Linked DNA regions of Thiocystis violascens DSM 198. Each later gene encodes a partner of the first gene's protein in a complex. Links are inferred from orthologs where the notes say so. Each region holds a gene or a part of one and is shown on either strand. Other genes may lie near its edges. The genes, in order: rpsG and tig.

What was found.
Region 2: the proteins of rpsG (region 1) and tig are in contact, whole or in part, in a crystal structure (PDB 3GTY), measured with the Thermotoga maritima proteins. The link is inferred for Thiocystis violascens DSM 198 from one-to-one orthologs. Residues at the interface, in WP_004081843.1 of Thermotoga maritima: Lys34, Lys52, Lys55, Glu59, Arg62, Gln63, Glu66, Asn67, Lys69, Val71, Arg95, Ala109, Lys110, Lys111, Gly112, Arg113, Pro114, Glu117, Glu121, Ile124, Ala125, Tyr127, Asn128, Asn129, Thr130, Gly131, Lys135, Asp139, Arg142, Met143; in WP_004081061.1 of Thermotoga maritima: Glu122, Val124, Val129, Leu130, Tyr133, Glu188, Gly259, Ile262, Tyr263, Glu266, Ser270, Glu273, Gln274, Glu277, Arg308, Gln311, Ile312, Ser315, Tyr316, Glu325, Arg329, Arg336, Leu363, Phe366, Trp367, Arg373, Leu377, Arg381, Leu384, Glu387.

The regions. Positions count from the first base shown.
Region 1 is NC_018012.1:4,566,650-4,569,933, reverse strand. Bases 319-3,284 are described here. They hold rpsG (30S ribosomal protein S7), read right to left. Parts: upstream 2,054-3,284; coding sequence 1,583-2,053; downstream 319-1,582. Other genes in these bases: rpoC (DNA-directed RNA polymerase subunit beta'), read right to left, coding at 2,771-3,284; rpsL (30S ribosomal protein S12), read right to left, coding at 2,127-2,501; fusA (elongation factor G), read right to left, coding at 319-1,537. Outside these bases: more of fusA, read right to left, coding at 1-318.
Region 2 is NC_018012.1:661,507-664,624, forward strand. Bases 1-2,800 are described here. They hold tig (trigger factor), read left to right. Parts: upstream 1-652; coding sequence 653-1,948; downstream 1,949-2,800. Other genes in these bases: hemN (oxygen-independent coproporphyrinogen III oxidase), read left to right, coding at 1-524; clpP (ATP-dependent Clp endopeptidase proteolytic subunit ClpP), read left to right, coding at 2,037-2,681. In the rest of the region: ATP-dependent Clp protease ATP-binding subunit ClpX, read left to right, coding at 2,870-3,118. UniProt on the Bacillus subtilis protein: Involved in protein export. Acts as a chaperone by maintaining the newly synthesized protein in an open conformation. Functions as a peptidyl-prolyl cis-trans isomerase.

The DNA.
Region 1 (3,284 bases):
GACCGCGACCGCCGGACTGACGGGCAAACTTGGTTTCCTGCTGGACCGTCGAGCGAATGGTCTCGCGATAGCTGACCTGAGGCGCGCCAACATTGGCCTCGACCTTGAACTCGCGACGCATGCGGTCGACGATGATCTCAAGATGCAGTTCGCCCATGCCGGAGATAATGGTTTGACCCGATTCCTCGTCGGTGCGCACCCGGAAGGAAGGATCTTCCTGGGCCAGCTTCGAGAGGGCGATACCCATTTTCTCCTGGTCACTTTTGGTTTTTGGCTCTACGGCTACCGAGATGACCGGCTCGGGGAATTCCATCCGCTCCAACGTAATAATGTTGTTCAGATCGCACAAGGTGTCACCGGTGGTGACATCCTTCAGGCCCACGGCGGCGGCGATGTCGCCCGCGTGAACCTCTTTGATTTCATGACGCTCGTTCGCATGCATCTGCAGGATGCGCCCGATGCGCTCCTTGCGGCCTTTGACCGGGTTGTAGAGCGTATCGCCGGACTTCAGCACACCAGAATAGGCGCGGAAGAAGGTCAGGGTGCCCACGAATGGATCGGTGGCAATCTTGAACGCCAGCGCGGCAAAGGGCGCATTATCGGACGCCGGGCGCTCGGCCTCTGTCTCGTCCCGATCATCCAGAATACCGCGAATCGCCGGAACGTCCAGCGGCGACGGCATGTAGTCGAGCGCGGCGTCAAGCATGGCCTGGACGCCTTTGTTCTTGAAGGCCGACCCGCACATCATGGGAACGATTTCGCTTCTGAGCGTGCGCGCGCGAAGTCCTGCCTGGATTTCCTCATTGGTCAGCGGTTGACCATTCAGGTACTTCTCCATCAGCTCTTCATTCGCTTCGGCCGCGGCCTCGATCATGGCGTCTCGCCACTCATTGCTGAGATCGACGAGATCCTCCGGAATGTCGCGCAGCTCGTATTCCATGCCGCGCGAGGCCTCGTCCCAGTAGACGGCCTTCATCTGGACCAGATCGACGACACCCTTGAAATCCTCTTCCGCACCAATTGGCACCTGAATCGGAACGGCATTGCCGCCGAGTCGGTCCTTGACCTGTTGCACGACGCGGAAGAAATTCGCACCCATGCGATCCATCTTATTGACGAATGCAATGCGCGGAACGCCGTATTTATCGGCCTGACGCCAGACGGTTTCGGACTGAGGCTCAACGCCGCCGACCGCACAGAACACCGCGCAGGCACCATCGAGCACGCGCAACGAACGCTCGACCTCGATCGTGAAATCGACGTGCCCAGGGGTATCGATGATATTGATCCGATACTCGGGGCGCTGGCGGCTCATGCCCTTCCAGAAACAGGTCGTAGCCGCGGACGTGATGGTGATTCCGCGCTCCTGCTCCTGCTCCATCCAGTCCATGGTGGCCGCGCCATCGTGCACTTCACCAATCTTATGGGAGACACCCGTGTAGAACAGGATGCGCTCCGTGGTAGTGGTCTTCCCGGCATCAATGTGCGCCATGATGCCCAGGTTGCGATACCGCTCGATAGGTGTGCTACGTGCCACGACTGAATCCGCCTTGATGAATCTTAAAGAACGCTGAACCAGAGGCTACCAGCGATAATGCGAGAAGGCCTTATTGGCTTCTGCCATACGGTGCGTATCTTCCTTCTTCTTGACGGCGGAACCGCGGGAATCCGCCGCGTCCATCAACTCGCCGGCCAACCGCTGCGCCATGGATTTTTCCGAGCGCTTGCGCGCCGCGTCGATCAGCCAGCGCATGGCGAGCGAATTGCGGCGGGCAGGGCGAACCTCGATCGGCACCTGATAGGTCGCGCCGCCTACGCGCCGGGACTTTACCTCGACGGCCGGACGCACGTTTTCCATAGCCTGCTCCAGCAGCTCAACGGGCTTACCGCCCTTTTTTTCGACAACCTGGTCGAGGGCATGATAAATAATCCGCTCAGCCACGGATTTCTTTCCATCTTCCATCATCATATTGATGAACTTGGTCAACAGCTCGCTTCCGTGCTTGGGATCTGGAAGGACTTGGCGACGGGCGGCTACGCGTCTTCTCGGCATGATCTCTAAGGCTCCGACCTTATTCGTTGAACTGGGCTTGATTCAGGGGGTCGCGAAGCGACCGATGACTCGATTACTTTTTCGGGCGCTTGGCGCCGTACTTGGAACGACCCTGACGCCGCTTTTCGACCCCGGAGGTATCCAGCGTGCCGCGCACCGTGTGATAACGCACGCCAGGCAAATCCTTGACGCGCCCCCCGCGGATCAGAACCACCGAGTGCTCTTGAAGGTTATGGCCTTCGCCGCCGATATAGGTCGCCACCTCGAAGCCATTGGTCAGGCGCACGCGAGCGACTTTTCGCAAGGCCGAATTCGGCTTCTTTGGGGTCGTGGTATACACGCGGGTACAAACGCCACGACGCTGAGGACAGGCCTCAAGAGCGGGCACATTGGTTTTCGTCACGTTCCGCTTGCGGGGCTTCCGGACGAGTTGGTTGATCGTTGCCATGCAATCAGTCTCCAGCGGCGCCCTCGCGCCATCATCACGAGAGTCAAACGACACCTGCACGGCAACTGACCGGCGGAATTGAACGCCAGCACTCGCGCACGAAATGCGATCGATCGACTCGGGGACCGGGCGGATTGCCCAGACCAAGGAACCGGACTAAAAATGAGACTAGCCGGCGCAAAGCCGGCTAGCTAAGACAGAGCAGTATAGGGAGCAAGCTAGAGCCTGTCAACGCTTTCAATCCGTTGACTAACAGGCACGAGCTTGGTTCAACTCGCCTCTGACGTGTTGAGCGCTTTCTTCAATGCTTCTTCCGGACCTTCAACCACATCGGCCTGACCGGATACCTGGCATTCCATCTGACGTCTGCGGCGACGATCCTGATGATGAGACAAACCCGTGCCAGCGGGAATCAGACGCCCGACGATGACGTTTTCCTTGAGCCCAGCGAGCCGGTCGGTTGATCCGCGCACGGATGCCTCAGTCAGCACCCGAGTCGTCTCCTGGAAAGAGGCAGCGGAGATGAAGGACTCGGTCGCCAGCGATGCCTTGGTGATGCCGAGCAGCAGCTGCTCATAGAGCGCGGGCTGCTTGCCTTCGGCCATGACACGCTTGTTCTCGTCCATGAGCACGGAATGCTCCACCTGCTCGCCGCGCAGCAGCCGGGTATCGCCAGGAGCCGTGATCTCGACCTTGCGCAGCATTTGCCGGACGATGACCTCGATGTGCTTGTCGTTGATCTTGACGCCCTGCAACCGATACACGTCCTGAATTTCCTTGACT
Region 2 (3,118 bases), 3.9 Mb from region 1 along the record:
ATATCGGCATGGACCATTTCGCGCGTCCCGACGACGAACTTGCGCTGGCCCAGCAGGCGGGGACGCTGTACCGCAATTTCCAGGGCTATTCGACCCATGCCGACTGCGATCTGATCGGCATCGGCGTCACCTCGATCGGTATGATCGACAACACCTACGGCCAGAACCGCCGCGAACTCGAAGAGTATTACGCCGACATTGACGCCGGGCATCTGTCCGTGTTCCGCGGGATCGAACTGAACCGCGACGATCTGATCCGGCGCGACATGATCACCAAGCTGATCTGTCACTTCCAATTGGATATCCGTGCCGCCGAGGCCGCTTGGGACATCCGGTTCGCCGAGTATTTCGCCGATGCGCTGGCGAAGCTCCAGGGCATGGCCGAGGATGGTCTGGTGGAGATCGGCGCGGACCAGATCCGCATCCTGTCGCGCGGACGCCTGCTGGTGCGCAACATCTGCATGGCCTTCGATGCCTATCTGGCGACCAAAACGGGGCCGATCGGTTTCTCCAGGGTGATCTGATGGCGCTTGGAGCCTTGATCGCCCGCGGGCTATACTGGACGGCTTTTAACGGTGCGGGCGCGTTGTCCGCGTCAGAATTCAGCAAGGTACGGACCGGAGCTTCGGCCGGTGCCCACGGGAGAGAATGAATGCAAGTTTCGGTGGAAGCGGGCGAGGGGCTTGAGCGACGGATGAAGATCGATCTGCCGTTCGAGCAGGTCGAGGTTGAAGTCGACAAGCGTTTGCAGAAATTGGCGCGGACTGTTCGGCTGCCCGGCTTCCGTCCGGGCAAGGTGCCGATGAAGGTGCTGCGGCAGCGCTTTGCGGGTCAGGTGCATCAGGAAGTCTTCGGCGAGATGGTGCAGTCCAGTTACGAGGATGCGCTGACTCAGGCGTCCCTGCGTCCCGCCGGGATGCCGCGGATCGAGCCGGAGATCGATCTGGACGAAAAACGCTTGAGCTATACGGCGGTCTTCGAGGTGATGCCCGAGTTCGAACTCGCGTCCCTGGCGGGCAAGAGCCTGAAGCGTCCCCTGTGCGAGCTGACGGACGCCGATCTGGATGCGATGGTCGAGCGGCTGCGCGTTCAGCGCAAGACCTGGACGCCGGTCGAGCGCCCCTGTCAGAGCGGCGATCAGGTCACCCTGTCCTTTACCGGCACCGTGGATGGCGAAGCCTTCGATGGCGGATCAGCGACCGGTTTGACCATCGAGCTTGGCGCCAGCCGGATGATCCCAGGATTCGAGGAGGCGCTGATCGGCGCGAGCGTCGGCGAACAGCGCACGCTTGACCTGACCTTCCCCGAGGACTATCAGGCCGCCCACTTGGCCGGCAAGCCGGTCCGCTTCGAGGTCACCCTGGATGCCGTGACCGAACCCGCCTTGCCGGCTGTCGACGCCGAGTTCGCGAAGGCGTTCGGTGTCGAGGACGGCGATCTGGACCGCTTTTTGGCCGACGTACGCGCCAATATGGAGCGGGAATTGAAAGAGCGGCTCAATGCCCGCATTAAGGAACGGGTCATGGATCTGCTGGTCGAGGCCAATCCGCTCGATCTGCCCAGCGCGCTGGTCGAGAACGAGATGAACGCCATGGCCGGGAAGATGGCCCAGTCGCTCGGAGGCGCGAAGCTGAATCTGCCGCCTTCGCTGTTCGAGGCGGGTGCGCGCCGGCGCGTGGCGCTGGGGTTGATTCTCGGCAAGATCGTCAACGAACACAGCCTCAAGGTCGATGCCGGACGGGTCCGAGACATCATCGAGCAGATGGCATCCACCTACGATCAGCCGCAGGCGGTGGTCGACTACTATTACAGTGATCGCGAACGTCTTGGTGCGGTCGAGGTGGTCGTCCTTGAGGATCAAATCGTCGAGCTGATGATGGAACAGCTCACGGTCGAAGACGAGACCGTCGATTTCGCGGAATTGACGAACCCGACGCCGGAACTCTGATCGTCACGCGTCGCGCGCGAACCGAGCGAGCATCGCCAAACGGTTCGTTGCGCACGCAATCATTCAGTTACAGGTGAAGACCACTATCATGACCAATCCTCAGAGCCGTACCGACTGGCAGCCCCAAGGGCTCGGGCTGGTACCGATCGTCGTTGAGCAGACCGCGCGCGGCGAGCGTTCGTTCGACATCTATTCCCGGCTCTTGAAAGAGCGCGTCATCTTTCTGGTCGGTCAGGTGGAGGACCACATGTCGAATCTGGTGGTCGCGCAACTCCTGTTCCTGGAGTCAGAGAATCCGGATAAGGATATCCACCTCTATATCAATTCCCCCGGCGGCTCGGTGACGGCCGGTCTCGCCATCTATGACACCATGCGCTTCGTCCGCCCCGATGTCAGCACCATGTGTATCGGCCAGGCCGCGAGCATGGGCGCGCTCCTGCTCGCTGGCGGAGCGAAGGGCAAGCGCTATTGTCTGCCGCACTCGCGCATGATGATCCATCAACCCCTGGGCGGCTTCCAGGGCCAGGCGACCGATATCGATATCCATGCCCGCGAAATCCTCTATATCCGAGACAAACTCAATCAGATCCTGTCCGAGCATACGGGACAGCCGATCGAAAAGATCGCCGAGGACACCGAGCGCGATCGATTCATGAGCGGAGAAGTGGCTCAGGAATACGGATTGATCGATAAGGTCATCAACGAGCGTGGACCCGCGCCGGTCAAAGCCTGATTCGAGTTTTTTTCACGACAGCATGCTTGGCGCCCCGTACAGGCGCGCCAAGTGTGCGAATTTGTGACGCGCAACAAAGCGTTCATTAACGAACTTGCCATATAAGTCCAAATGGTTATGATTGAGCAGGCATCGATCGGGACTGCTGGTATTGCGTCCTCAAACGACCCACTGGAGACCCATCTTCGATGAGTGGAAACAATCACGGCAAGAGCGACGAAGGCAAACTGCTTTACTGTTCGTTCTGCGGCAAGAGCCAGCATGAAGTCCGCAAACTCATCGCCGGACCTTCAGTGTTTATCTGCGACGAATGCGTCGAACTCTGTAACGACATTATCCGCGAGGAGATGCAGGAAAACGTTGGCGAGACCACCAGCCACCTGCCCAAGCCGCACGAGATCAAGGCGCGTCTGGATGAGTTCGTGATCGGGCAGGAG